4 regions of the Oxobacter pfennigii genome follow, and region 3 is predicted to be linked to each of the others. Evidence: riboswitches for the same ligand, from Rfam matches in the RefSeq annotation. Region 3 holds a riboswitch; each other region holds the start of a gene.
The links. A riboswitch is a leader RNA that binds a small molecule or an ion and turns the genes downstream of it on or off. The one in region 3 is predicted to bind cobalamin.
Positions count from the first base shown of each region.

Region 1: linked by a shared signal. The riboswitch ahead of OXPF_RS15065 (sirohydrochlorin chelatase) and the one ahead of OXPF_RS03145 (cobyric acid synthase) in region 3 are both predicted to bind cobalamin.
Region 2: linked by a shared signal. The riboswitch ahead of OXPF_RS13740 (homing endonuclease associated repeat-containing protein) and the one ahead of OXPF_RS03145 (cobyric acid synthase) in region 3 are both predicted to bind cobalamin.
Region 4: linked by a shared signal. The riboswitch ahead of OXPF_RS13850 (energy-coupling factor ABC transporter permease) and the one ahead of OXPF_RS03145 (cobyric acid synthase) in region 3 are both predicted to bind cobalamin.

Region 1 is NZ_LKET01000039.1:369,720-377,563, reverse strand. It holds gene cobA (uroporphyrinogen-III C-methyltransferase) at 1-666, opposite strand, end outside; gene hemC (hydroxymethylbilane synthase) at 677-1,549, opposite strand; gene OXPF_RS15075 (NAD(P)-dependent oxidoreductase) at 1,539-2,198, opposite strand; gene hemA (glutamyl-tRNA reductase) at 2,156-3,349, opposite strand; gene OXPF_RS15065 (sirohydrochlorin chelatase) at 3,465-3,833, opposite strand; cobalamin riboswitch at 4,101-4,274, opposite strand; gene OXPF_RS15055 (hypothetical protein) at 4,361-4,936, opposite strand; gene OXPF_RS15050 (hypothetical protein) at 5,133-5,393, opposite strand; gene OXPF_RS15045 (MalY/PatB family protein) at 5,413-6,591, opposite strand; gene OXPF_RS15040 (ECF transporter S component) at 6,773-7,324, opposite strand; gene OXPF_RS15035 (pyridoxamine 5'-phosphate oxidase family protein) at 7,393-7,844, opposite strand, start outside.
Region 2 is NZ_LKET01000039.1:78,977-86,820, forward strand. It holds gene OXPF_RS13735 (immunoglobulin-like domain-containing protein) at 1-4,102, shown strand, start outside; cobalamin riboswitch at 4,264-4,448, shown strand; cobalamin riboswitch at 4,773-4,963, shown strand; gene OXPF_RS13740 (homing endonuclease associated repeat-containing protein) at 5,119-5,490, shown strand; gene OXPF_RS13745 (nitrogenase component 1) at 5,483-7,651, shown strand; gene OXPF_RS13750 (nitrogenase component 1) at 7,620-7,844, shown strand, end outside.
Region 3 is NZ_LKET01000021.1:4,166-12,009, reverse strand. It holds gene OXPF_RS03155 (pyridoxal phosphate-dependent aminotransferase) at 1-914, opposite strand, end outside; gene cbiB (adenosylcobinamide-phosphate synthase CbiB) at 915-1,847, opposite strand; gene OXPF_RS03145 (cobyric acid synthase) at 1,844-3,304, opposite strand; cobalamin riboswitch at 3,455-3,623, opposite strand; gene OXPF_RS03140 (hypothetical protein) at 3,800-4,063, shown strand; gene OXPF_RS03135 (response regulator) at 4,141-4,563, opposite strand; gene OXPF_RS03130 (ASKHA domain-containing protein) at 5,460-7,256, opposite strand; gene OXPF_RS03125 (winged helix-turn-helix transcriptional regulator) at 7,465-7,830, shown strand.
Region 4 is NZ_LKET01000039.1:115,320-123,163, reverse strand. It holds gene OXPF_RS13865 (ATP-binding cassette domain-containing protein) at 1-595, opposite strand, end outside; gene cbiQ (cobalt ECF transporter T component CbiQ) at 596-1,387, opposite strand; gene OXPF_RS13855 (energy-coupling factor ABC transporter substrate-binding protein) at 1,374-1,712, opposite strand; gene OXPF_RS13850 (energy-coupling factor ABC transporter permease) at 1,716-2,456, opposite strand; cobalamin riboswitch at 2,599-2,779, opposite strand; gene OXPF_RS13845 (cell wall-binding repeat-containing protein) at 3,415-5,463, opposite strand; gene OXPF_RS13840 (DUF4430 domain-containing protein) at 5,492-6,631, opposite strand; gene OXPF_RS13835 (Ig-like domain-containing protein) at 6,756-7,844, opposite strand, start outside.

The DNA of each region.
Region 1 (7,844 bases), on a different contig from region 3:
TTTAAAGCCTGCTTTTTTCACCTTTTCACTTATATCTGAAACCGTCCCCGTCACTTTTTTCTGCTTGGAGGTTGTGCCTTCTCTTATTACGGCACAGGGTGTATCCTTGCTCATCCCGTTGCTTATCAAATTACTTATAATTTCATCAATACTCTCTAATCCCATTAAAAATATAAGTGTACCCTTTAAATTTGCCGCCGCATTCCAGTTTATATTTAATACTTTAGCGCTCTTTCCTGTAAATACATGAAAGCTTTGTGCTATTTTTCTGTGGGTAGCTGGTATTCCGGCATAGTTTAAAACGGATATTGCCGAGGTTATTCCGGGAATTACTTCAAAATCAATACCTTCGTTATAAAGCCTCAGAGCTTCTTCGCTTCCCCGGCCAAAAACATAAGGGTCTCCGCCCTTTATCCTTCCAACAATATGTCCTTCCTTTGCAAGGGCTACCAGCATATCGTTTATTTCATCCTGGGTTTTGTAATGGCTGCCTGGCTCCTTGCCGCAATAAAATACCTTACAATCCTTATTTAAATATGAGAGGGTGAAATTTCCGGCCAGCCTGTCGTACATTACGGCCGTACATTTTTCTAAAGCCTTGACGGCTTTTACGCTTATAAGCCCCTCATCTCCTGGACCTGCACCTAGAAGATAAACTTTTCCCATATAACCACCCCTAAACTTCCATTATTTTTTCTGCAAGCTTTAATCCAAGCTCCATGTAATTTTCACTCTTGCCTTCTATATCTTTTTTCACAAGCTTACCCTCCACATTGAATATACCAACTATGTGCATGTAACTTCCCTCCAAGGTTGCATAAGCACCAACTATGGTGTGGCAATCTCCATTCAGCTTTCTCATGAAACTCCTCTCAGCTTCAACGCATATGCGGCTCTCGTAATGATTAAGGCCTTTGAAGTATTCCATATAGGGGCTGTCGCACTTTGCTTCTATACCTAAGGCACCCTGTCCAACTGCCGGTACAAAATCATTAGGATCAAAATAATTCATTATTATGGATTCTAAGTCAAGTCTCTTTAAGCCTGCGGCTGCCAGAATCATCCCATCAAGGTTATCCCTTTTTATTTTTTCAATGCGGGTTTGTACATTGCCCCTTATTGGAACAATCTCTATATCCGGCCTTAATTGCTTTATCTGGCTTGTTCGCCTGTTACTGCTGGTGCCCACCTTAGCACCCTTTGGCAGTAAATTAAAGTCCACTCCTGATAAAGATACGAAGACATCCCGTGCATCCTCCCTTTGAGGCACCGCAACAATTTCAAAGCCTTCCGGCAAATCATAGGGCACATCCTTCATGCTATGGACAGCCAGATCTCCGTTGCCTTCCATCATGGATATTTCAATATCCTTTATAAAAAGGCCCTTTCCGCCTATATCCTCCAAGGGCTTATCCAAAATCTTATCTCCTGTTGTCTCAATAAGTATCTTTTCATATTCCGCATTATATTTGCTCTTTAACATGCTACCTACCATATCGGCTTGTACCTGTGCCAGTTTACTGCGCCTTGTTGCAATTTTAAAATTCAAATTCGCCACCACCATAATACATTTTTAATAAAATAATCCCATTGCCCTTTTTATAAGCTTGATAAAAAAAATCCGTGTTTACAAAATTCATGATTTCTTCAAAATGCTCTCTTCCTTTTAGCTTTTGACGCAATGAGGAAGCAAATAAAACAAAAGCTTCATATTCCTCCATCTTACATTTCATTTTTTCAGCCAAAAAAACCGAGGTCTTTGGGCTTCCCTTCCTTGTATGGAGAGCAAAGTGAAGGTTTTCCGTTTTCCTTTGAGTCGGAATTGTAAGCATCCCTTCTCTGAAATCACGGCAGTTCAGATATATCTTACAAAGGCTCTCGCAATCCGCTTTTACTTTTTCATTCAATTCATAATCATCCGTTGCAATTGCGACTATATGCTTATCCAAAATAATTTCCTTTTTATATTCATCTTTAATCAAGATGAGCCTGTCATCATTTTCAACTTGAAAAAATTCAGGGCTGAATTCTTTTGACAATACGAAAACTCTGCATCCGTTGTTTAAAAATGCCTTTGCCTTAATAAGCCCTGCCCGCCCTGCGCCTACGATAAGAATATTCACCTTGTGAGATATGAGAGAAACCATCATGAATTCTAGCATTTTATCAGAAATATCTTTTCTATTATCTTGAGGCATTCTTCTCCCCTGCCTTCTAAATATTCTTCCTTCAGCACTTCTATAGCCCTGTTTACATATACATCTGCCGTACTTTTTATAAGAATGTCTGCAAGGTTCTCATTATCTTTTGTATGCCTTTTATTCCTAAAGGCAGTGCTTCTTTGTTTATAAATCTGTTCTCCGTTTTCCTTCATCCTTTTTATATAGGGTGAAAGCTTTTTTAAATTCTGCCATTTTTCAAATTCCTGTATGTGCTTCTCAATAAGATGTCTGAAATTTTCAAGGATTTTCCTTCTCTTTTCAAGACTCTCATCAAACAATGCGCTTATCATATCTATATCGTAAACTTCGTTACCGTTAATACCGTTGACATCCCAATCCACATCCCTAGGAACCGCCATATCAAATATCATGAGCTTTCTGTTTGGAAGCTCATTTGAATTTATTACTGTATGAGGAGCCGAAGTACAGGATATTATGCATTCCACATCTGGATAATATTCTTTTCTTTCTCTAAAAGGGATGACTTTTACTCTTCTATCCTTAATATCCACAACACTTGTATCTCTGACGGCTATGTATAAAACATCAAAGGGTTCTTCTAAAATATATTTACAGGCCAAACTTCCTACTTCGCCATAGCCTAAGACCATGAATCTTTTTAAGCTTCTTTTCCTTGCCTCGCGTATTACCATGGAAGCTGATGATACCGGAATTTTATCAAGCTCTGATTTATGGCGAAATTCCTTGCCGCAGGTTATTGCAGTATGAAAAAGCCTGTCAAGTTCCCCTTTTATGGTTTTATTTTTAAGTGCCAAATCATAGGCGTCCTTTACCTGGCCTAATATCTGCTCTTCTCCCAATATCCTTGAATGCACTCCGCAGGTTACTTCTATCAAATGACGCACTGCCTCATCTCCGCATTTGTAGATAGTGTACTTTATCAATTCCTTATCCCAGCCTAAACAGTTAAAAATGCATTCTATGATGCCGTCCCCAGTTCTCGTAGAATTAAAATACACTTCGGTCCTGTTGCAGGTACTTATTATGGCCGCCTCCCCGCACAGCTCGGCAGCTTTTTTCAATGCATCCTCCAGATGCTTCGGTATTATCGAAAGTTTTTCGCGTATACACACATCCTCATCATTAACTCCAATAAGCTGAATCATATCAATCATCTCCAACGTTCACCGCCATGCCAGCTTGATATGATTTCATTCACAGCTCCGCAATGTTCATTTCATCATATCAAGCTGGCAAAATGCGAGAATTTATAAACCATTACTATACTAAGCTTGTTATTCCTTCTGCCCGGTCTATGAGTATATCCACAAGAAGATCGTGGAAACCGATAGGCTCCGCCATGGATATTGTTAAGCCATCAAGCTCTTTTTTTAATTCATTCAAAATTTGAGGCACATCTTCTTTGATATGTATTCCGTTGTAAAGAAAATAAGGCAATACAGTTATGTCCTTAATTCCTTTTTCATAAAAGCCTCTTATTATAGTAGGTATATCAGGCTCGGATATTTCCATAAAACATCCTTCAACCTCCGTACCCATTTTTGCTCTTATTGCGCCCACAGTCTTAAAAAAAATATCGCAGGCCTCTTTTGATCTGCTTCCATGTCCTATTACCACTATTCCTTTCATATTACCTCTCCTTTTTTACTTTTTTATGATTTTATATGCACTCTTCTTCTTTTAGGATATTCTTAGTTGGGACATCCTTTAAAAGTGTCCCTGTCTTCATTCAAGCAGTCAGAGAAGTTTCCAAAACTTATGCAAAAAACAATCCCTGGCACTTTAATGTCAGGGATATATGTATAATTTTATGCAATTAAAAGCCCTCACTTCAAGCGAGGGCTTAGTAATAAAATCCATGTGCCAAAAAATAGCATAGGTGTTACCTTCCCTCCGAAGGACTTTTAATCTCAGGCAGGTCTCCTGGCTAACGGGTCTTTCTCCACCTTCCTTCCCAGCGATAACGCCAGTGGAATTAGGTTTCGTCGCCGTATACAGTAGCGGGGGCTGCAGCGGATTTTCACCGCTTTCCCTATTATACATGCATGTACCTGACAATTTTATTTATTTTTATGAGAACTCAATTCCATTCTATATATAATTATATTATTAAATGGTGTCTCTTACAAGTATAGATTGTATTTTTATAATTTCAGCTATAAAATTCCTGATTCTATGAGTTTCCCTGTCCATTCCTCATAAACTTGAGGTTTCTCAATTCTGACAACCTCCAAAAAATCACCCAGCACGCCCAGTTTGCTCAAGCCTTTTGATAAGTGCTTGGGAAAGCTCTTTTCTCTGGTGAATGAGTATTTAGGGTCTATAACCATCAGGGACTTATCTTTTTGTACGTAAATATCCTTGCATCTTATATCAAGCTTTTTAAAATTCAATTTCTTAAACTCTTCAATTAGATTTATCAGGTTCTTAGCTACCTTTTTATCAAGGCCGTTCCTTTTTATGTAGTCCTTCAAGCATTCTCCGCCTACATAATCTCTTATGATGTAATTTCCCATGGAACCATAGACTTTAGGAAAATATTTACTGCCTCTGACGGCCTCCAATATGGAATATTCGCTTTCGCAATTTTTTATCTTCTTAAAAATTTTAATTATCTTGCCGTCTGGAAGCAAATACACGATTCCGTTATGGCCTTCACCTAAGAACTTACATTCCCTTAAATCTATGTTAAATTTCTCCGCTAAATTTTTATATCCAGATTTCTTATCCATACAACCCTCACAATAATACAATCAAAGACTCATGTATTATACTATTCTTCTAGATTGCAGTTGTTGCATGTTACAAATACATTAAGTTATTAATCTGTTAAGAATATGAATATAATTTTACATTTTTTATAAAAGCCTGCACGATAATGTGCAGACTTTCTATAGTTATTCTAATAAAAACTATTAAGTATTATACTTATTGAAGTTTTGCGCTGCAGCTGGAACAATACCTTATTTCATCAGATTTTACTCTGGTGTCAAATATAAAACCACATACCGGGCATTTATACAGGCGTTCAAAATAAATTCCTATGCCAATTATAATTGCTGTCAATACAAATCCAAATATGGTTCTCCATATTACACTTGGAATAATTGATAATAACATTATAATAAACCCTATATTTTTATACATTCTTGCCTTTTTAAACTGTAAGATAACCTTTTCATCCTTCATCTATATACTCCCATAATTTTTACTTTCTGACACCCCTTACAGCCGTTTCTATTCTCTTTAAACCTTCTACCAAATAAACACGGGGACAGCCTATGTTCATTCTCATATAGCCTTCACCGCTTTTACCGAAGGTTGTTCCGTCGTTTAGGGCTACACCTGCAGTGCCGTACATGAATTTTTTAAGCTCATCCTGGCTTAAGTTGAGGCCTTTGCAATTAAGCCATAAAAGGTAAGTGCCTTCGACCTTATCAACTTTGATTTCAGGTATATTTTCATCAATATATTCTTTTACATAATTCATATTATCTTCCAGGTAATTAAGCAGCTCCGAAAGCCACTCCTCACCATGGGTATAGGCAGCTTCCATTGCAGTAATTCCGAAAACGTTGCCGGATGCAATTCCTAAACCTTCTACGATATTATCAAAGTTCTTTTTAAGCCCTTTATTTGAGATGATGGCAACGGATGCGGATAATCCTGCTATATTAAAGGTCTTGCTGGGAGCTATGCAGGTTATGGTCCTGTCTGCAATTTCCTCTGACAGCGCTGCTATCGGTATATGCCTGCTGCCTTTGAATATTATATCTGAATGGATTTCATCGGAAATTATGATTATATCCTTCTCAACACATATTTTTGCTAATCTTTTAAGCTCTTCCTTACTCCACACTCTTCCTACGGGATTGTGAGGGCTGCAAAGTATGAGCATTTTTACACTGGAATCGATTTTTTCCTCCAGGTCATCAAAATCCATAGTGTATTTTCCATCCACCAATTTTAGCTCATTATCTAAAATCTGACGACCGTTGTTTTTTATTACCGAGAAAAAAGGGTAATATACGGGAGTCTGAACGATTATTTTATCTCCCGGATTTGTAAATGCCAATATTGCTATGCTGAGGGCCGGAACAACTCCCGGAGTATATGTAAGCCAATCCATTTTTATGCCCCATCCATGGCGCTTTTTCATCCAGTTTATAATGGATTCATGGCAGGACATTGATCTCCCGGTGTATCCGTATATACCATGACTTGCTCTTTTTTTAACTGCATCCACAACGGGCTCAGGGGATTCAAAATCCATATCTGCCACCCACAATGGAAGCAAGTCCTTATTCCCAAAACGCTCTCCGGCATAATCCCATTTTAGTGAGCTGGTGCCCTGCCTTTGGATTACCTTATCAAAATCATACTTCATGACAAATCCCTCTCTTCCTTATTTCTCTATATAATACCTGCTTAAATTAAAATGATTCCTAACGGTATCGCTATTAGGAATCATCATGTCATGAATTTTACTGCGTAAAATTCATATCGCAATGATTTCAAATGGCTGCGCCATTTCAAATCATTATACCACATTAATCCGGCACAATGTATTATAACACAGACTTATTGGCTTTATTTAATAAAGGTGAAAAAATCAGGGCTATGATACCCCCTGCCACTGCAGTAAAAAATTGTGGATAGGACATAACGGATATAAGCTTTGTCATTACCGGCTGAGGCATATTTAGTGAAAAAGCGCTTATAAGATATTTTACGGCTATCATCAAAAAGGCAGTCTTGAGAATGGCGCCTGCTGCAATTCCTATATATTTTCCGTAAGCTTCATTTATTTTTATGCAGATGCCAAAGGCGACAGCACATATAATATTTGCCGCCATTACAAAAGGAGCAAATGGTACCATAGGTGCGGCCAGCTGTCCTGTCAAAGCAGCCAAAACGGGAGTCGCAGCCGCAACGAGTACCCCAAACTTAATGTCGGTAACCAGTACAGCTGTCAGTATAACAGCATTGATAAGCGGTCCCACAAAAAAGGAATTGAATGTAGCTCCTCCGAATCTTGCCCCGGTAAAAGTAATTATAAGTGCAAACAACAACAGCATACTGGCTCTGGTCAGTTTTTTTACATTGTTTACTTTTTCCAAATAAACCACTCCTTGCACAATAAAGTAATTTTGATATTAATCCCTTGTTATAATTATATCAAAATTTTCTACTTTATCGATGCTTTTCCGGTAATTATTTCAGGTTTAATTTTTACAACACGGGTTTTAGTCATTTTGTCAATAGTAAGCTTAGAGCTGACATTATTTTCAGATACATACTTATCGACGAGTTTCTTCAAGGCTTCAAGGCGTACTTCATCATCTTCCACAATGCTTGCCTTTCCGAAGGCCACCACACTTTTATATTTAGTGCTTATCTCACATGGGTTTTCATCCTCAACTATACTTATAAGTTCGTCAACTTCAAAACAAACATTTTCATTTTCTTTTATATTTTCAAGCTTATGCCCGGAAAGCGCACAGTGAAAATATATGTCTTCGTCAAAGAATACATAGTTCACCGGCGTCACATAAGGAACTCCCTCAGGTGATGCCGTGCCCAGCCTACCGACATGGCATTCCCTCAAAAACTCCAACGCCTCATCCCTTTGCATTTCCC
Region 2 (7,844 bases), on a different contig from region 3:
TGCTTCTGAGGCCCTGGCCGCCCTGGACACTATGGCCCGTGGAGGAAACCCGAGAGACTATACCCGCAATATAACCGGTAGCAGCCAGACCGAGCAGGTGGACCTTATACAGCTGATACTGGGCAACCAGCAGCAAAACGGCACTATAGGATATGAGGGTAATTTTGTGTCCGATAGTTCTCACATGTATTATACCCTTGCCCTTGAGGCATATTTCAACGGCAGACCCTGGGGCAGTGAACAGTCCGGCACAAGCTTTGGCCGTATCGGAGCTATAAAGCACATTTTTGATAAAATGATTGATTATCCTTTGACGGGAGGCAGGGCCTACAGCCAAATATTGGCGCCAAATGATTCTACTAACAGGCCAGACTGGTTCCGCTACCATTGCGACCTTGTCATGCTATTATCCCGGCTGGCAGAAGATGAGACACTGTATGAAGAAGGAAAGACGATAGGTAAAAAAGCCCAGGAAGAAATGGAAGGCATTCTTGCCACATTGAAATATCTGTTTGATGAAGGCCTTATTACCAATACAGAGCCTCTGGTCAGGTATGTATCGGCTCTAGTGGCGGCAGGTCAAAAGAATAAGGTGGAGGAATATAAGGTGCTGGAGGTGCTTCGCAATGCCCGGGTGGGAGACGGAAGCTATAGTTACAGTGCAACAGCTGGAGTAAGAGGCTCAAATCCCAGTGGTAATACTGCGGCTACCATTTCCATGATGATGGCCCTGGGGGACCTTCAAAATAACAGGTCCATACTGGCTACCATAACCTTCGATTCCTCCAGCGTAAGCGATGAAGAAGCCGTAAACTCCGATCTGGCGGCACTGTCTGTACCCGAAACCGCCACAGCAAATATTACACTGCCAACGGAAGGCCCCAACGGCAGTACCATAACCTGGACCTCCAGCAAGCCCCAGGTAATATCAACAGGCGGAGTGGTCACCCGTCCCCCCGTGGGCTCTGCAGATGCGATTGTAACTCTTGTAGCTACTGCCACCCGGGGAAGCGTAACCCAGACCAGGGTATTTTCCGTTACCGTGCCGGCTGAAAGGGTCATAAGCGATGAAGAGCTATTACAGGCAGACCTTTTGGAAATATCCATTCCGGAAAGCACCATTAAAAATATCAGCTTGCCTGCTTCGGGAAGGAACGGCAGCGCCATAACCTGGACATCTGATAATGAAGCGGTAATATCGTCAGATGGAGTAGTAACAAGGCCTGCAGCCGGTTCAGCTGACGGCGTGGTAATATTGACAGCTACCGCCGCATTAAATGAAAAGACGGCTTCCAGGGAATTCACCGTAAGTGTGCCTGCTCTAACCAGCGATATAGTAAAGGAAGCGGTCAATACAATAAGGGAGCAGTACAATACGGATAAAGCACTTACAAGCGGTTACTGGGAAGTCTTTGCGGCCAAGTCCGTACTGGGAGATGACTTTGATAAATACAATTTCAGTATATACGACGTGCGCAATCACCGCCAGGAAAGTTCCTGGCAGCCTACGGATTACGGCGCTGTAATACTCATGATACTTTCAATAGGAGAAAACCCATACAACTACAAAGGTACAAATTATGTCCAGGGTCTTTTGAATTATCGTGAAACAAAAAATAACTGGGGACCCTATGCAGCTCCAATATGGTCGGGTATGGCCCTGGAAGCTGCCGGAGTGGATATAAGCGACGCACGCCGGAACGAATATATAGGCTACTGCAGGTCACAGTACAGCGAGCTGACCTACGGTCCGGATATGGCCGGATGGAGCCTTATTGTACTTGCCAACCATCTGAAGAATGAAGACGGTAGTACGAATGACAATATTTTGAATGCCATAAACCAGCTTAAAGCAGCTCTGAAGGCTTCCCAGGTTCAGAGCGGGGAAAAAATAGCCCTGTTCAACACCGGAGGAGTAGAAGGCGGCTCCATAACCATGTCTAACGCCTGTGTGGTCAGCGGCTTTATGGCCCTTAAGGAAGCAGGTCCCAGCGGTTTCGATTTGACAGCCGATGAATGGAAAGTAAACGGCGTAGGTGTAATGGACACATTGTACAACCTGGAAATAAAGGACAGGGAAACTTTCAACCCCCAGCTTGCAATAGCATTTGGGGACGTATATTACAGTGACAGTGTATGGCGCCGTGTGGGCATAACAAAAGACCAGTTTGACGATGTGATAGAAAATGCCGAAGAAATACTTAACGGAAATACCGAAGAGTATACGGAAGCAAGCCTGCAGGCTCTCCAGGCTGCCCTTACCGCAGCACAAGCAATACGCAGCAATGAAACCAAGATGTCAAAGCGCGCCTTCGGCAAGGAATACTTCGACCTTAAAGACGCGGCAAAAGGACTTGTTAAAGCAGGCAGCGCCTCCATAGCGGTAATAGGCGATGCCGACAGAGGTATCATACTTGAAAGGACAGGCCTTGAAGATATAACAGGAAAAACCATAGATGAAATTTTCGGAGCCGCCCTGGATGAAGCACATATAGGCTATACCATGGATAACGGAGTAATATCGGTGATTTCAGGCTTGACAGCAGGAGAGGACTCCGCTTGGTACTGCTATGTAAACGGGGAAAAGGTGATAGCTCCCCTGTCAGCAGCCCAGCTAAATGACGGAGATGAGCTGGTATTCAAATACTGCTCTAATAAAGCAGCCATAGAAGAAGGAGCTACACTGGACGAACACATAGTAACCGAAGAAGCGGTGGCCCTTACAATTGGTGAAAACCTGTCGGAAGTAACCGAAGACCTTACCCTCCCATTGCGGGGAGCTTTTGGCTCGATCATCACCTGGAAAAGCAGCAACACTCAGATAGTTTCCGATGAGGGAAAAGTCACCCGCTATGCTACGGATGAGGAAATAAAGCTTACTGCAAAAATATCCTACGGGGATGCGGAAATGGAAAAGACCTTTGACATAACGGTAAAGTTTATTGAGGGAGGAGCCGGAAATATAACCGTGACATTCAAGCTCATAGGAGACAGCATCCACGGTTCACCGTACACCCATACAAAATATGAAACATGGATAGATGCAACCGAAGTTACGGTGCTGTCGGGAGCAAAAGTATCCGATGTATTTTATAAGGTTCTTGCCGATAACGGGATGGCATATGCCATTGGAAACTCAGAAAACTATATAAGCGGTATCAGGGCTCCGGAAGCCTTTGGAGGCTACTGGCTGGAAGAATTTGATAACGGATCCAAATCCGGCTGGATGTATATGGTCAACGGAGTTCACCCGGGGGTAGGCTTGACAGAAAAAACAATATATGACGGGGATGTGATACTGTGGCATTATACGGACGAGTTCAGGCTTGAAGAAGGCTCGGATACAACATTTACAAAGCGCAAGCTGGGAGAACCTGCTGAGATACCCAGCCTTGACAAGCTAGTAATTTTTGAAGACAATACGGCAATAGTTTTCTATGAAGATTTAATTCCAAGCGATACAACAGTGACATTAAACGATGTAAGCAATACAATCAGTTATCCCGAGTATGCTCCGGGAGATGGAATGGAAGCTGCCGGACCCATAGTCCAGCTGACCATAGACGGTATGGATTTGAGCAATAAAGCGTTATTAAGGCTGGATGTAAGCAGCGGAGTATCAGATATATCGGAAGTATCGGTATACCGCTTTGACCCGGCAAAAGGCGAATGGATAAGGATAGCTTCAGATTATCCAGAAGCCATGGGGAAAATGTTAGCACCCATAAGCGGAAGCGGAGTCTATGGAGTATTCAAATCCCAAGATACAGAACCGTCAGACTTTATAGTGGAAAGGATAGGTGAAGGAAGCTTCAAAAACGGAGAAGATGCCAATGTTACCGTGAGTATGACAAACAACGGTAATTCATCCCAGCAGGCTACCTTGATCATCTGCCTATATGACATTGAAAATGGTAAAAATGAGATGATAAATTACGCCTATGCATCGAAACAAGTGGCAGCAAAAGAAGTCGTAAGACTTACGGGAGGCTTCACCATACCGGATACCGGGACACACAAAGTAAAGGTATTCGTATGGGATACCTTTGAAGGTATGGAACAGCTGGCGGAGCCTATATTAATAGAGGTAGCGGACAATTAAAGGACATACATTAATTTAAAAATTTCTACTTATTTGAATATCCTCTTATATTCTGTATAGTGCAGGCTTAATGCCTGCACTATACAGTTTTATCGGAAATATGTATTATATGGTATTGCACAAAGCGTCACTTTTGTGTTATATTTAGATAAATAATAAAATTAAATATTTCATTACCGGGTGCCCGTTTAAAAACGGGTTAAAAGGGAAAGTGGTGAAAGACCACTGCAGCCCACCGTTACTGTGATGCTGACGAAACCTTGAAAAATCACTGGAATATATTCCGGGAAGATTGGGGAGTAGATTGAAGCTGAGCCAGGAAACCTGCCCGATAATTGTTGAGTCTTTCGGAGGGAAAGATAATGCAGTTCGGATGAACAGAATAATTATATCATTTGTTTATCTTTAATGTATGAAATGTATTGTTGGTAATACACCTCTGAAAAGCCGGAGGTGTTTTTTATTTTGACTGAGAAATAGCTCCGGATATCTTCCTGAATGCAGGAACTAAAGAACCATATGCTGTAAACTTCATCAATTGAGTTAACAGGCAACCTCCTTTATTTGTCCTGTGCAGATTTCAACCGTCTGCACAGGACAGCCTCATTTACATGATTATTTTATATTGTGCTAAACATCATTCTTATGATATATTTTAGATAAGCAAAAATAGAATATTCCATTACCGGGTACCCGTTTTATAGAAATGGGTTAAAAGGGAAAGTGGTGAAAGACCACTGCAGCCCACCGTTACTGTGATGCTGACGAAACCTTGAAAAAAATCACTGGGAGTATATTCCGGGAAGATTAGGGAGTAGAATGAAGCTCAGCCAGGAAACCTGCCCGATAATTGTTGAGTCTTTCGGAGGGAAAGATAATACAGGACAGGAAATAATGTTGATATAGTGTTATTTCATTTTTAATATTTAAAAGTTGTCTTTTTAGCGCCTCTGAATAAACAGGGGTGCTTTTTAATTTCATGAAAGGGGGGAATTCAGATGTAAGGTGTCGTACGGATGTATAAAAAGAAGATTTCTTTTTTTATATCGGGAGGTGGAACAAAGGGTTTGGATAGTGTAAAATATTTAAAAGAAAACTATGAAGAATGTATAACTCAATATCGTAGGGAAACCGACGAACAGCTTTATCAGCGGGTGCGCGATCTCGCCACAAAGTTGGGGCGTCTTCCGATAAAATCAGAGATTCCTGCCTTTGATTATTTAAAATACCGCCTGGGGAACTGGCCCAGAATCATGGAGAACGCGGGATTGAAGCCGGTAAGTGAGAAGCGCCGGCGCATGTTGGAGCAAAGAGTTCAAAAGAAAAAAGAAAAATGCTGCAGGAAGAATAAAAATACTTTAATTAAAGGAAGTGCATCGGATGACTGAGCTGGCCTTTTATGGAAAGGGTGGAATAGGAAAGTCTACCCTTTCGGCAAATATATCCGCCGCCCTTGCCAAAAAGAAGAATAAAATCCTTCAGGTGGGCTGCGACCCAAAGCACGATTCTACAAGGCTGCTGCTCCATGGGAACAGGATAAACACCGTTCTTGAATACATAAAAAGTACAAGCCCCGATAAATACAAGCTGGAGGATATTGTATTTGAAGGAGCCTATGGAATACATTGTGTCGAGGCAGGCGGACCGGAGCCGGGGGTAGGCTGTGCCGGAAGGGGAATTTTAACCACCTTCGAGCTTATTGATCGCCTTGGAATAAAAGGAAACAACTATGACGCAATTGTTTACGATGTTTTAGGCGATGTGGTCTGCGGTGGTTTTGCGGTGCCCATCCGCCGTGAATATGCGGACAAGGTATATATAATAACATCGGGAGAGTTCATGTCAATCTATGCTGCCAACAATATACTCCGGGGATTAAAGAACTACGATACGTATATAAACCGTGCCGGCGGAATAATTATAAATTCCCGCGGATTGGAAGAAGAAGAGGAACGCATAAAGCGTTTTTGCGATGCCGTAAATTTGCCGGTTTTGGAGACATTCCCCCGAAGTGATTTATTTTCCCAAAGTGAAAGGGAAGGCATGTGCCTTTTAGAAAAATTCCCTGATTCTGAAATAGCTGCTAAGTTTGAAAGTCTTGCGGATTATATTTTTAAACAGAATGTATTGTATGAAGCCTTGCCTCTTTCAGACGAAGAGCTGGAGGAAAAGGTGCTCTTAAAGAAGCAAACCTCCTTCTCTTTCAGCAGGACCATTAAGCCCGTTGAAATTACCGTTAAGAAGCCCATGCTCTATTCCAAGAATTTAATTCACCGGGAGCCCCTTCACGGCTGTGCCTTCAGCGGGGCCATGAGCATTTGCACCCAGCTTAAGGACTCCATATGCATCGCCCATGGGCCCAGCAGCTGCGCACATATTGCATATCAGAGCATAACCTCCCTTGCCCGCCGTTTTTTGCTTGAGAGGGGCATCGTACTGCCGCTTCAGGTATCGCCTCCTGTTATTTCGTCTGAAATGAACGAGGGTGTTATGATATTTGGTGGGATAGAAGAACTGCGCAAAAAAATAATTGTGGCCAGGGCTCAAAAGCCTAAGGCGATTTTTGTACTGACGACATGCCCTAGCGGCATCATAGGAGATAATATAGATTTTGTAAGAAATTTAGAAGAGGAAGACATGAAAATCATACCAGTCCTGACGGACGGGAATATACAGGGAGACTATTTACAGGGAATATTGATGGCTTATATGGAAATAGCAAAAAGCCTGATTGATAAAAATGTTGATGCAAAGGAAAATTCAGTGAATATAATAGCCGAAAAATCCATAGCAAATGCAACGGCCGAGAGCTTTGAATATATCAAGGAAATTCTTGATAGGCTAGGCATAAAAATAAACTGCCGTTTTATATGCGAGACTTCCAGCCAGGAAATACAGGGCTTCATGAAAGCCAAACTTAATCTTTTAGCTTACGGGGATTATATGGGAAGGACGATAAAGGGCTTTTTACAGGAGGAGTACAGGGCAGAATTTCTGGACATGCCTTTTCCTGTAGGGTTTAACGAAAGCTGTCTGTGGGTTCGCAAAATAGGAGAGTATTTTCATAAAGAGGATGTAGACTCCATAATTGCAGCATATAAAATAAAATATGATGAGGAGATTAATGTAATAAAGCCTTACATGAGGGGCAAAAAGCTTATGATTGCTACATTTAATCATAATATAGACTGGATTTTACAGACTGCAATAGACTTGGAGATGAGAATAGTATTTGTGGGAATCCTGAATTATTCACAGGAGAACCTGTTTCAGACGGAATATAAAGACAAAATCGAGGAGCTGCACATTCAATATAATAACGAAAACAGGCCGGGCGACCTAAAGCGGATAAAACCTGATATTCTGCTTACCAATTACTCATCGACAAACCTGGATGGAGACATACTTGCGGATACCATACCTCTTTGCCCCACTGCCGGTTTTTTAAGCGGCGTTATAATGGCAAGGCGATGGAGCCAGCTTTTCAGGATGAACCTAAAGGAAGGGTGGAAGAAGGATGACATTTTATTCAGAAAATATTTCTCCTGATAATTTAACGGGTGCGGTTTTTGCCATCGAAGGAATTAAGGATGCCTGTGTAATATTGAACGGGCCGACAGGATGCAAATTCTATCACAGCGCCGTATCCGACAGCCAGTACTTAAGGAGTCTTTCCTTCGACCCTCTTGAGTATTCCGAGGATTTTTACTTCGGGCAGCCCAGGGTACCTTCCACCTATCTT
Region 3 (7,844 bases):
TTTTTTAGAAATTTATCAAATAAAATATCTTCATCGTATTTTAAAAGTTTTATGAGTATGAAATTTACCTGGCTGTCAAATACCTTTAAATAGTCTATTCCTGACAACTCAGTCAGTAAAAATTCCCTTTCCTTTTTTATATATTCCCTTGTATTTTCTATATATCTAACATCCTTGAATATGTTCCTTGCGGCCGCATTGGCAAAGGAATTTACGCTCCAGGGACTTTCAATTTCATTGTATCTTTTAACAAAATCACCCTTTGCATAAGCATATCCCAGCCTTATACCCGGCAGGGCAAAAAACTTGGTAGCAGCCCTTATTATACATACATTTTGAGCATTATGAAAAAGCTTTATGCTGTCATAATCAAATGGGCAAAATTCATAAAAGGCCTCATCCAAAAGCAAAAAGGCATTTCTTTCTTTTGTAATGCTTTGTATTTTATAAAGCATGTCCTCTGGAATCCGCTTTGCCGTGGGGTTGTTGGGATTCCCGAGTATGAGTAAGTCCCCTTCCTTTAAGGCCTTATTCAATTCACCCAAATCTATTTTAAAGTCATTATCAAGCCTTAATCTTACGACTTCTCTACCTAAAATCTCCGGGCGCTTTATGTATTCTATAAAGCAGGGGGTAAATACCACCACCCTTTTAAACAACAGGCTTACGTTATTTATAATCTCCAGAGCACCATTTCCCGTCATCACTTCATCACTATGACAGCCTAAATATGCTGATATATTTTCTCTTAGCTCCCGGTATTTTATATCAGGATAGGAAATTAACTCATCATAAGACTTAATTAAAACCTCTTTTAATCCGGCCGGAGGGCCTAAGGGGTTTATATTGCTGCTGAAATCAATTATATCGGCACCGTCTGCCATATATGAAATTGTGTCTCCGCCATGTATCACTTATAACACCCCAATTAGTATATAGTAGATGATCAAAAGCAGGGCTTCAGCCCGGTACATAATTTCTATGGTTCTTTTTATATCATCTTTATTTAATTCTCTTAATTTATCTCCAATGCGGGGCTTTTTCATAACTTCCCCGAAGTATACATTGTCGCCGCCTAATTGAACTCCTAAAAGTCCGGCTGTGGCACCTTCAGGATAAGCGCAGTTAGGACTTTTATGATTTTTTCTGTCCCTGACCATTATCCTTAATCCATCCATTACCTTGAACCTAAAAAAGGAGGAAAGGCACATTAAGACTCCTGTAAGCCTTGCAGGTATGAAGTTAAAAACATCATCGGTTTTAGCAGGAAAAAATCCTATGTGCCTGTATGTCTCATTGAGATACCCCAGCATTGAATCCATGGTGTTGGTCATTTTATATGCAAATGCCAGGGGTGCTCCGCCTATTGCAGCGAAGAGTATGGGGGCAATTACCCCGTCTGAAGCATTTTCTGCCACTGTCTCCACTGTGGCTCTTACAATTTCGTGTTCATCAAGGTTTTTTGTATCCCTTCCCACTATGTAGGAAAGCTTATGCCTTGCATCCTCCACATTGTTTAAAAGAGCCCTGTATATTTTCATAGCCTCCCGGTGAAGACATCCGGCAGCTATGCAGGTATATAAAAAGTAAGTGTTTACAATAAAATAAATTATTTTATAGCCTTTTATGGCATTTAATATAAAATAAGGTATAAAATATGCCATCAATATATTTAAAACAACGATTATAAAGCCGGCAACCTTTAGGGCCTGCGGAGTCTTTGCCACTTTTCTGGCTGCTTTTTCTTCAAAGGCTATTATATTCCCCATAAGCTTTATGGGATGGGGAAAGCTGTATGGATCCCCTATGGCTACATCTATTAAAGCTGCTATACTTAATTCAATCATTTTTTGATTCCTGCCAGACTGCGTATATATTCCATATCCAAATTCTCTTCAACTATTTGAGCCAGCTTTTCCAGTTCTTCTTCCCTTTTTTCCTTAAGGTCAATACTATCCTTTTCGGCTAAGTTCTTTTTCTTTCTTATAGTATTTAAAAGGCTGCTTCTGAATTCATGAGAGTCAAATATGCCGTGGACATAAGTGCCGTAATACCTTCCGTCCCTCATATCGCCGTCCATATAACTCTCGGCCTTTCTTTCCTTAAGGTTTATATGCACAAAGGGATTCATATTGCCGTAAGTCCTGCCGGAATGTATTTCATAGCCGTATACCTTATGTCCCATAGCCTCTCCTTCAACGTTTGAAGTTATTTTACTGCCCTTGAATTCAGTTACAGTGTCAAACATTTTAAGGCCTTCTTCCACTTCTCCCTTTGTTACTTCCCAGCCTTCAACATCTATTATTTCTTTTCCCATCATCTGATATCCGCCGCACACTCCAAAGATTATGCCTTTGTAGTTTAAAAAGGCTTTATCAAACCCGACGCTTTTTAGCCATCTTATATCTTCTATGGTATTTTTGCTTCCGGGGATTATAACCATGTCCGCATCCCCAATTTCATCTGGAGAGGTTATGAAATTTACGGATACATCCTCATCGAATTTAAATGGATCAAAATCCGTAAAATTGGATATTCTGGGTAAGCGTATAACTGCTATTTTTATGCTGCCGCTGGTTGAAGCTTCAAATTCGATGGCTCCGTCTTCCTCGTCAAGCTTGACACGCATGTAGGGTACAATTCCCACCACAGGTATTTTAACCAAATCCTCTATCATATCTATACCCGTTTGAAGAATGGTCTTGTCTCCTCTGAATTTATTAATAATGATCCCTTTTATTCTTTTTCTTTCATTCTCATCTAAGAGCATTACGGTACCGTATATACAGGCAAACACTCCGCCCTTGTCTATATCGGCTACCAAAAGCACCGGAGCATCGGCAATTTCCGCCATCCCCATATTTACGATATCGTTATCCTTAAGGTTAATCTCCGCCGGACTGCCTGCGCCTTCTATAACCACCAAATCGTTATTGCTTTCAATTTCTTCATATATTTCCTTTATCATATCCCTAAGGCGGGGTTTAAATTCAAAATACTCCACCGCATCCATATTCATATAAGGCCTTCCCTTTATTATGACCTGGCTTTTTCTGTCGGTGGTAGGCTTTAATAAAATGGGATTCATCAGCACCGAAGGATCTATCTTTGATGCTGTTGCCTGGAGTACCTGGGCTCGTCCCATTTCAAGGCCTTCCATTGTTACGTATGAATTTAAGGACATATTTTGTGATTTAAAAGGATATACCTTTAATCCTTCATTTGCAAATATTCTGCATAAAGCCGCAGTCATGAGGCTTTTGCCTGCCGAGGACGCTGTCCCCTGTACCATTATTCCAGGCATATTATCATCTCCGTTTTATTAAAATTTTCTATAATTAAAAAACCCGCTCCATCAAAAGGCAGCGGGTACATGTACTACAAAAATCCATATTATTTGTCTGATAGGCAAAAATTGGATTGTCCAATATACTACCACTTCCCTTCCCTCCGAAGGATTAGCATATCTCAGGTAGGTCTCCTGGCTGGCGGGTCGTCCTCCTCCTACCTTCCCGGTTGTCCGGTGGTCTAGGATTTGTCGCCGTATACAGTAGCGGGGGCTACAGCGGATTTTCACCGCTTTCCCTTTTATGCTAAAAAGCACCTAAGATTTTTTTATTTAATTTGCTATTTCTATTATATATTAAGCACTTTTTACCTGCAACACAAATAAATTAGAAAGTTTATACTTTTGCAAATAAATATGACAAAATCATTAAAGAATATGCTGTAACATACTTATTTTTTTCACATAACATGTTACTAGAATAGTATATATTTGCAGAATAGAGGGATGGCCATGAGTACAAGTACAGTTTATATTTCCGATTTTGGTACAAATAAAAACGCTGTTAATAATAAGAATGGCATCTTCGGGACCCCGACAAGCACTGCATTGTTTACAATATTAATCCTTGTAATAATTATTTTGGCTTGCGGTGGCCAGGTTTTCGGCGGATACAGTAATTACCCCGGATACGGCGGTTTTTCTCCCTACGGATACACCTATCCCCCTTGGAGAAGATGCTACAGATACAACCCTTACGATATGTACGACGATTAATCACACCGTCTATAAAATTGTAAATAAACACTAAAAGGGATTGTCCTTTTAACAGTCCCTCTTTTTACTTTAAACTTTTAAGATATTTTCTTAAATCCGCATCTGCCTTCAGATATGGATTTTATTTTTTTGAGCATTTCCAATAAATCAAAGGGTTTCTCCAATATATCCTGATAAGTCCCCTCCGGCGGAAAATCAACGCTGTTATAAACCGTTCCCGTAACCAACACGACAGGTATATCCCGAAGCATAGCATCTGAGCGCATTCTCTCTACCGTCTCCCGGCCGTTGATTCCCGGCATATTAAGGTCTAAGAGCACAATGTCGGGCTTTTTGCATTCCCTTAGTTTTCTCAGGCCTGAAAGGCCGTCATATGCTGCGGTAACCTCATACCCTTCATCTGAAAGCATTTCACTTATTACCATTACTATCGCTGGTTCATCTTCAATTATCATTACATGAGCCATATCGTCCACCTTCTTAATACATTGTTTTATCATACGGTCTTTTTCCTTTTAAAAACAGTAAGTCCGTCATATAGCATCAATTATTACTAATATTTACCATGTATTATTCTTCACATATATTCCAATTCCTTCTAAATTAATGAAACATATGGAATTTTTACAATAAATATAGAAAAAGTTATGTTATAATGGGTGGAACTAGAGTTTATTTAAATAAATCTTCCTGCTTTTCCCACAACATTCTACGCTGAAAATTATAACTCCGCCATCATTTTTGTAATTTATTAAATCCGATATATCAAAGGCCTTTGATTTAGTTTTTCCACTAAAGTTTTTTACCTCATGTGCTTTAACTTGTATAGGAATACGACCTAATAGACTTTCTTTTTTATTTGTTTCATTTATATATACAAAGATAAAACCATCCCATGAATCAGCCCTATCATTAAAATCTAAGTGCGGAGTTAAACATTCAGAATTAAATAGTACTTCATTAATAATTGTTATTCCTTTACCTTCAATAGATTCTACTTATTCGGGTGATAAATAATAATGAAAAGCTAAATGAAACAATGTTTCGTTTTGGTCAGCAACAGAGAAAATGAATTAAAAAGTTACCTTGTGCTAATTGGTAAGTGCAAAACCCCATTATACGATTTGATGTTTATCCGAAATGCAGACAACCATAATATGGCGGTCAAGTCGAATAGGTTTACTTATATAGCCGACAAACCTTGTTGGCACCAATAAAGAGACCTGACCGAAAGATTATGGCTGTTAGATTCATCTAACCGAGATAATATCTCGGTCAGATGCTTACTCTACCCTGCTGCCTTAAGGATACGAATTATGTTTGTAACCTTGAGGTCGTAAAACCTGACCGTTACATTATAACGGTTAGATAAAGGTAACACTTATAAAACCATCTGTTAGAATACCATTGAATCAACAAACAGTCCCTCGAAGTCTGGCCTTCCCGATAATTCAACGTATTTAGTGGAGTTTGATATTTTTTCTAATTCACCGATCGCTGATTCGGAAAGAAGGCACATCTTCGAGCCGGTACCTGCGGAATTGCCGATGGATTTAACCTTGCCTGCAAGCTCCTTCGGTAAAAGTCCGATGTTTAATGCGCTTTCTATATTCATGAAATTGCCGAAGCCTCCGGCAACATAAATGGTTTCTACATCTTTAAATTCGATGCCTGCTTCTTTAACGAGAATCTTCATTCCCGCACTTACGGCAGCCTTGGCAAGCTGTACCTCTCTTACATCTTTCTGGGTAAATACAACATCACCTTCTATGGTAAATTGCTTTCCGCTGTCGGTTGTGGTTATCCTGTTCTTTAATGAATCCGGAAGGTCCAATTCTTCCGGCTTATACATTCTGCCCGTCTTATTTATTATCTCATACTTCACAAATTCAGATACGGCATCAAGAACTCCCGAACCGCAAATACCTATGGGCTTCGCATCCCCTATTGTTGAATATATTTTGTCCTGGGACAGGTCTATCTTTGATACTGCTCCTTTGACACCGCCTATTCCCCATTTAATTGTAGCTCCTTCAAATGCCGGGCCTGCTGCCGTTGCACAGGATACAATGCCGTCTTTGTTTCCTACAGCCATTTCTCCGTTTGTGCCAAGGTCTAAAAGTAGTGAATATTTTTCTGACTTGTGCATGCCGCAGGCAAGTATTCCGGCAGTTATGTCGCTTCCCACATAGCTTGCTACTCCTGGAAGGACTGAAACGTAACCGTCGATAGGCATGTTCATTTCCCTTCCCGGCACCTCAACGAGGTCAGTTACAACCGGAATATATGGGGAAACGGCAATACTTTCGCAGGGCACTCCTAAGAATAAGTGAGTCATGGTTGTATTTCCAACGACAGTGACATTATATACATGCTTAGTTTCCATATTATTTCTTTCACAAAGCTTTATAAGCATCCCGCCTAACTGGTTTACAATAGCATCCCTTAATGTTGTAAGTCCGTCTTTTTGCTGTATGGTATAGTTAATCCTAGAAATAACATCGGCACCATAGGGTCTTTGGGCGTTAACACCTGATTCAACGTCTATGACCTTTCCGGAAGTAAGGTCTATCAAATAGGAAGCTACCGTTGTAGTACCAATATCAACTGCTATGCCATAGGATTTATCCGATGCATCTCCTGCTTCAATATTCAAAAGCTCACCTTTGTAAACACTTACAGTTACTTTATAATCGCTCTTTATAAGCACATCATGCATTTCTCTCATCAATTTACTTCTGGCAGATAAGCTAGTAATTCCCAACCCGTCCTGAATTCTTCTTATATCGCTTCTCTGGTCATGGATTGATGGGGGAGTAAGATTCAGATATTTCTTTATTACAAAGGGGCTTACCTGGATATCCATATCTTCACTACCTGTCGTAAGTACATTAATTGCGCTTGCAACTGTAGGAACTTCAATATCCATTGGCTCATCTACTATTACACCGCAGGCAAGCCTCATCCCCCTAGAAATCTCATCTTCACTCAAGTGCTTTATATCGGTATTCGCAGGCTCCTTTGCTCCCTTGTGGAATATGACCTTGCACTTTCCGCAAATGCCTTTACCGCCGCAGGGTGTCTGAACATATATACCTTCTTTGATCATTACCTTAAGAAGGTTATCCCCTTCATTGGCATAAATAACTCTTGGCCCTCCGTCTTTTTTCACTGTAATTTGAAAAGTTCTCATGTATGATACCTCCATAAATTAAAATGAAATATATTTAAAATGCATTTTAATCTGCATATTGTGAGTTAATTATACGATATGCTATAATATTAGCCATTAAATCATTTATTGGCTAGTAGGCACTATTTTGTACCATAGTACCCGAAATTATACTTAGAGAAAGGTGAGTCATATGAACGAAGTTTTAAAAAGACATGAACAATGCCATATGAGAGATCAGTGTGAACAATATGATGTATGCCCTATGGTTTTGGTCCAAAACCTGGTATCGGGCAAATGGAAATTATTGATACTCTGGTATTTAAGTTACAGCACCTTAAGATTCAGCGATATAAAAAACAGATTTAAAAATATAACGCAAAAAATGCTGACTCAGCAGTTAAGGAGCCTAGAAGAAAATAAGCTGATATTCAGAAAGGTTTATCCTGTAGTACCGCCAAAAGTTGAATATGGGCTGACTGATATAGGGAAGAAACTGATTCCTGTATTGAAAATGATGCATGGCTTTGGGGCAGAATATCTGAAATCCGGCATTGTATCAGACCAGCTTGCAGAAGAAGAGGGAAAAGATTAATAATGCAATAGTAT
Region 4 (7,844 bases), on a different contig from region 3:
TGGAAATTATGATCGTTAGCCCAAGCTCGTCCTGAGTTTCCTGCAATAGCTTCATCAGCTCGCTCACCCCCATAGGATCAAGGCCTGCTGTTGGTTCGTCAAGGACAAGTACCTGAGGCTCCATAACCAATATACCTGCTATTGCCACACGTTTCTTTTGGCCGAAGCTTAAGTTGTGGGTAGGCTTATCCTTTAAGTGGTAAATTCCCGTCCTTTTCATTGCTGTATCTACCCTTTTACGCACTTCTTCCTCCGGAAGCTTCATATTCATTGCCCCAAAGGAAACATCCTGATAAACGCTGGCTGAAAATAATTGGCTGTCCGGGTCCTGAAATACAATTCCAATGGCCTGGCGCAGCTTATTTAGACCTTCTCGTGAATAATCAACGGGTTTCCTGTCAAAATTTATTCTCCCGGAAGTCGGCCTCAAAATTCCGTTTAAATTAAGAAAAAGCGTGGACTTTCCTGCGCCGTTTCCGCCAAGTATTGCAGTCGTCTGACCTTTTTTAATCTCCATATTCACACCTTTTAATGCATGAGTTCCATCGGGGTAAGAATAATGAAGATCAATTACATCCAGTATATTTTCGCTCATTTAATATAAACCCCCTGAATACTGTCTTAAGTACAAAGCAATTAAAATAAAAATTACATTTATCAATACGACACCGGCATATTTTATATTACTTTTTTCAAATTCTTCCTCTAAAACATTAAGCTCTCCGTCATATCCCCTGGCTTCTAGGGCAGTATATAAGTCATTTGAACGTTTATATGACCTTATAAAAAGAGTGGATGCAAGGGCGCCAAGAGAACGGTATCCCCTTTTTATACTTGAATACCCCAGCCTTGAGCTCTGGGCGGTATACATGGTATCTGCCGTATCTAAAAGTATAAAAATAAATCTGTATATAAGGCTCATCATTTCCACCATGAGCTTGGGCACCCTTAGCTTTCTTAAAACCGAAAGCAAATCTATCATAGGTGTCGTCAGAGACAAAAAATACAAGCAGGATACCGAGGCCATAACCTTGAAAAAAAGCAGTGCCGCATCATTTAATCCTTCTTTTGATACGCCAATCCAGAAATCAGACATTTTAAGTGAAACTAAAAAAATTTCAGGATTATTTGATACATTAATGGCTATGGTCAGCAAGCTGATAATCAAAAAAGACATAGGTAAAAGTAACATCTTTACAAAAAGCAGGAAGGGAGTGCCGCCCTTGCAGACGGCAACCCACCCCATTATGGAAAGTATTATGATGGATATCAATATAGAATTTGCCCAAAGACACACTCCGAGGGTAAGCATGGCGAAGACAAATTTCAGCATAGGATCTGTTTTTTTTAACTTTGAAGCATAGGCATATCTATCAATGTTTACCATGAACGTGCTCCGTCCGGCCTTTTTTACGCCCTGCAAAATAACCGATACCGTAGCCTATAATGCCGGCACCTAAAGCTGCCTGGGATGAGAATAAAAGACTTTCAATTTCACCGCTGGGTGGCTCGTATATAGGTGAAAACCATGGCTCATATTCTGTATTTATTTCAGTTATTGCTTCTTCGGCCTCACCGTCGGCACCTCCGAACTCTGCATCCTTTGCAATTATAAGGGGAACAACGGTAATGACGACAACCAGCAATAATAATAAGAGGTTTGTAGTAAAAAGACTGCCTTTACTTGTTTTATTAACTGCCTGACTTTGCATATATTAAGCCTCCTTCACCAATAAATTTAAATCTTGTAATTCGTCTTTGGCATATGCTGATATGGCATTGAATATTATAACTGTCAATATACCTTCGCTTATGGCAAGAGGTATTTGTGTTACGGCAAATATACCCATGAATTTAGCAAGAGATGCAGCAAATCCTCCGACTTCTGCCGGGAAAGCAAGAGCTAACTGTACGGAAGTAGTCATATATGTAACCAAATCGCCTAATGCTGCAGCCAAAAAAACTGCAAGCCACTGGGGGCCTTTTCCCTTCATTACCAGTTTATATACACCGAAGGATACCAGCGGTCCTACTACTGCCATTGAGAAAGTATTGGCGCCAAGGGTCGTCAACCCGCCGTGAGCCAGTAATATTGCCTGAAATAAAAGTACGATAAGTCCTAATACCGACATGGTTGTAGGTCCGAAAAGTATGGCGCCCAATCCTACTCCTGTGGGATGAGAACAGCTTCCTGTTACTGAAGGCAGCTTCAGCGCCGATAATACGAAAGCAAAAGCACCTGCCATGGCAAGAAGTATCTTAACACGCGGGTTTTCTTTAACCGTCTTATTTATTTTAAATAAACCTAAGACTACAAATGGTATTGTGAATGCTCCCCAGGCTATAGCCCATCCTGGCTGTAAAAACCCTTCCATTATATGCATGGCTGAAGCTTTAAAGGGTATAAAGAAAATCATCAGCATTATTCCTAAACAAACCTGCAAACGCTTTGACATAAAATCCACTCCTTAAATTTTAATACTGTCATGTAAAATTGCCAAAACTAAAGCCTCCCGACTTTAGGTCAAGAGGCTATATGAATCCACATAAATAAATTGTCTTCATCAGCTGCACCTCCCTATCCTTCGTAGAGTGTAATGGTGTTTTTAAATACAGGCAGGTCTTCTGACTTAGCATCATCACCATGACACGCCTTCCCGGATAACCAGTGGCTTAGAAGTGTAATGGCTCCACATTTACAGCGGCGGGACCGTACAGGACTTTCACCTGCTTCCCTTTTATAATCTAAATAGATTAAACCTGTATTTCGCAATTCAATTGTCTTCTATATTATATCAAGATATTGGAACTATCTCAATAGCTTTTAAATAATTATTTAATTGACTGCCGAATGCAGGAAGCTTTGAAGGCCTGTTTTCAAAGCTGAATTTTTCCCCTTAAACCCCCGGCTGCTTCCCATTTTAGCATGGGTAAAAATTGTGGTCAAGGTATGGTTCACCTTGTCATGCCTATTTTTCTGCTGAAAGCATCAGCCTATTTGATGCAGGTTATAAAGGGGTAGTCACAAACGACCACCCCTCGGATTACATCAGCCCGCAATGCGGGCTGATGAATATTTTTTAATTCTTCGACATAGAGGCAACAGTATCGTCAATGCGGTACATAATACTTTTTTGCCTGATCTTTTGATTTTCAAGTTAACACCTCCATATTAATAAAAAATAAAAATGGCGCAATTACCCTCTTACCACAAAGAAGCGGCAGAAAGGTAATTAACGCCAATAATAAAATCTGCTTTAAAGAAAACTCCTAAATTTATTTTATTGCCATAGTTGGTACTGCATTAAGGTTCATTAAAAGTTTTGGTCCCAATATTATATTTAAGTTTCACTAATCATACTATCTATGTGCCAACCGGACGGTTACAGGCTGCACATATCCATCTTATCCATCTTACTGTACAGATAACACCTGTTTTGCGGCATTTTCTATGGTTCCGCTCACTACGGCACTGCCTCCCAGTATTATAACGGAGTTTGTGTTATCCTTGTTTATAAATTGAAGCTGGGTGTTTATGGAGGTGTCGTCCACCAGCAGTATGGAACCGTTTATGGCTGCCGCCAAGGCGCAGCCTGACAATGCGTCGGGATAATCCTCTCCTGTAGCCAGCAACACATATTCATTGTAGTTGAAGAATTCGTTAACCCTAAGAGAAGTCTGATACCTGTCCATTCCAAACAGCCTTGTTATTTTTGACGACGGGTTCAAACTGCTTATCTCGCTTTCAATGCTTTTAGCCAGTACGCCTTCTCCCCCTATAACATATACATCTGAAGGCTTAATATTGCTTATATAGCTCTTTATGTTGGAAGGCAAGGTATCCTTATCGCTTAAAAGCACGGGATAACCCTTTATGCTGGCGGCGGCTCCGGCGCTCAAAGCATCGGCAAAACTCATGCCGTTTACAATAACTACGGGAGTGCCTGCTGCAACATTCAGTTCGCCGGCTATGGCTCCGCTGGTCTCAAATCTGTCCTGGCCCCATATTCTCTTTATATTGCTATATCCAAGCTCTTTTAGGCTGTTCTCTATGCTTATATCAACAGCGCCTTCTCCGCCCAGTATGTAAATATTTCCGGACTTATCAAGATTGCTGTTTACATAGTTTATAGCCTTCTGGCTTTCAGCTGCATTATTTCCTGTCAATAATATGGGAGCGTTAAGTTTTTTTGCAAGTACGCTTCCGCTTAATGAATCGGGGAAATTAAGGCCGGAGGATATTACCACATTTTGAAATTTCCCGCCGTCAACGTATGAAGCCAGCTTTTCGGCTATTTTCAAGGAAGTTTCAAACCTATCCTGGCCATATAGCCTTTGTGTGCTTTCTTCACCTGTAACGATGAAAATGTCCTGGTCGATTCCCGGGCCGTCTGCATAATAATTGGTGGTTTGACTTATGGATTCAGCCTTCATGTCATCAGCTTCCGGAGTTTTTCCTCCATCGAACCAGTATATTGAACCCTTTCCGTTTGCAAAGTCTCTGTAGGCGATAATTGCCTGATATGCCTGTTCTGTCGCCATACCATTGACTCCTTCGCGGCCATCCAGCAAATGATAGAATTCGCCGCTTTTCTGCTGGAATTTTAAAATATTCTCTATCAGGTTTGTGTCCTTGGTAAATTGCGGTCCCGCAGGGTCTACGCCATTGGCACAAAGGCCTATTATAGCCTGGGCACAGCTTTCGCTGTTGTTCTCCGTAAGCCAGGAATTAAACCCTCCGTCCTGCCTCTGGGCCTTTGACAGCCATTCTACAGCGCCGTCGACTGCATCCTTTACAGTTTTGCCGCCTGCACTGACATAATCATGATGGGGAGCCAGGGATATCAATGTCATGGCTGTTATATCCACATCGCTTTTTGTGCCGTTCATGTTTAAGTCCCATCCGCCGTCGCTGTTTCTGTTGTTCAGTATATAGTCAAGCATGTATTCCCTTGTATATTTTGCTCCTGCCGGTACTTCATAATTTTTTGAGTCCAATGCAATCAATCCGTATACAACCCCGTTTAACCCTTGAAAATCAATTTCCCTGTCAGGGTATTGAGGATCGTTAAAGTTATATATTTTATCCAAAAGGTTGTACCCGCCGACATTTGCCGGGTCTCCACCGGCTGCGGTCACGGCAAGTGCTGTCCTTTCGTAATCCGTCACCTTATAAAAATATCCGCCGGACTCTTCCAAGGATTTTGCGGCACCCTTCAAATAACTGCTGTTATATCCCTCCGGAAGGCTGAGCCCCGACTTATTGAAGGCCACCGTCTTCCAGTCGCTGCTCCAGGTATTGTTCTTTATTATATAGTTGTGGGTCTTTTCAATTGCCGCATTCACTTTTTGCAGCAGGCTTTGATCCGCTGCCCTCGCGTTTATACCGAATATATTCAAGGTGCTGAATGCCAATAAAAATACCATTATATAAGATAAGATAGACTTTATCTTTCTTTTCATAGTGAACTATCACCCTTTCACTTATATTTTATTTTACATTTACGGTAACGGGCTGAGGCCTCACCAGGTCCTTTAAATTTTTGTCGTTTACTCTTTCCGCCGACAGTATATAAACGCCGGGGGTATCGAATTTAATAACGGCCTTGCCGTCATCGCCTGTAACAACCTTATTCCCATCTACTATAAGGGGACTTCCATTTACATATATTTCTGCTTTCTTTGCAGGCTCCCGGTATTCCTTCCAGGTGCTTATGTCGTTTTTAATGCCGTTTAAGGTTACCGTTACCTCATCACCGGCCTTCACATCGGCAGAATCCATTTCCATTTCGGTTACCAGCGTGTCAAAACCATATACTCCGAAATACCAGAGTATTTCTTCTCCTCCCTTTATGGGAGTCCCGTCACATCCTACGCTAGGCAGCACATTGTTGACCCTGTACATCCAGCCGGAAGTACTCCTGTAATCAAATTCCCTGTTCCCTCCGATCATGGCTACATAAAGGCTCCATCCATAGTCCTGAAGGTCGTAATCCTTACCGGGCTCATATCCCGAATCCTGCAAAAGCTTTACCAGAGCATGGGCAGCTGTGGGCTCTTTAAATTTATCCACACCCCAACCGCTGGAAGGTCCTGCCGAGGAGCCTGATGCTTTGCCTAAATATGGACCCAGATCAAATATGCCTGCCGTTACTGACCTCCTGGGCACCAGAGTCCCATCATAGCCCTCCACTCTTATATATACTGTAGCCTGTTTATCCGGGGCCTGTTCATTTTCATCGCTGCCGGGAGTAACCTGTACGGCAGTTTCTTTTTGGGGCTCCTCATTTTGCCCGGCGCCTTCATTTTCCTTTACATCCTTGCTTTCTTCCTTTTCTTCTTTACCGGGCTCTTCCTTTTGGGTTTCATCAGCCTTTCCTTCCGGCATTTCACTGGTTTCATCTTCTGCCTTAACACTTTCCGGATTCTTTTCCTCTTCTGAAGTTTCACTTATATTGCCGTCTTCTATATTTTCAATCCCGTCCTTGTTATTATCACCGGGAGCATTTACTACCACCCTTGAAGGATTGGGAACAGCGGTATCTTTTTTACAGCTGACTGTTACTAAACAACAAATTAATATGGCAATGACGGCTAAACAGCTTATGATTATCTTTTTTTTCTTATTCATATTGCAGCCATGCCTCCATAAGTTTTAAATTATATATATGATGAAGCTATCAAAATGGAAATTTTGGATGCCATGGAAATTTCGGAGGTATATCCAAATTAATAGCCCACCATATAATCATTTTTTATTGGACTTCTGCAACAACCATATTCTTTCCGGCATCATATCTTGCATCAAGAGCAATCCATTTTTTAGCAACCCTGTCATAGTAGTTGACTTTAAGGCTATTTGCACTTATGTTCTGCATATCCGAAGGATTTACTTTCATAGACACCGTGGTACCCTTTAAGTCCATTCTTTCTTCATTTTTACCGTCTTTGCTTACTTTATATAAGCTCATGCTATATACCGAAGACAGTAATCTGGTGCCGGCAGGTACGGCCTCGTTAACATCCTGCAAAACATCGGCTGCTACATTGTCTTTCCTTATCTCTACAATTTCATCGGAAGTTATGGTTCCTATTGCAGCCGGAGGCAGCCTAAACTCCGTATCGTTAAAGACAATATTAATCCCAAAGCCCGCCGCCTTAAGCTTTTCGATGACATCGCTTTGAAGCTGCAAAGCAGTATTCAAATCCGCATCTTCGCTGAGCCTTATATTGACTACTTTTACGTCGTCACCCAGTGTTGTCCCGGGATTCTCTTCTTCTATTTCCTTAATAATCTTGTTTATTTCATCAATTTTTGTTGAGATTAAATTTGAATCCACTGCAGCTACTTTCTTGCCATCTTGTCTGGTAACCTGTAATTCACTCTCGCCTATATAAACCTCATCAATCCTGTTCTTGGCTTCATCTACTACCGGGTTGCTGGGTTGTGGAGTTGAACCGTTGCCGCTAGTTGGTGGTGGTCCAGATGTTTCACTGGTTACCTTTATAGTTACCGGTATGGGCCTTACTATATCTTTTTGGCTGCCTTTGTTGTTTTCTCCATATCTTACGGCAGACAGGGTGTAGGATCCGGCCTTATCAAATTTTATCGCCGCATTTCCATCTTTGTCTGTCTTTACAACCTTTCCGTCCACCTTGTATTCTTTACCGTTCACCAGTATGGTAGCATCTGCTATTTTAGCTGTTGTGTGCTTATTGGTATTTATATCTGCACTTGTTCCTTCAAGTTCCACCGATACTTCTTCTCCGGCTTTGACCTCTTTCTTATCTGCAGTCAGCTCGGTAACCCATGTTTCAAATCCAAAGGCCCCATAAAACCATAA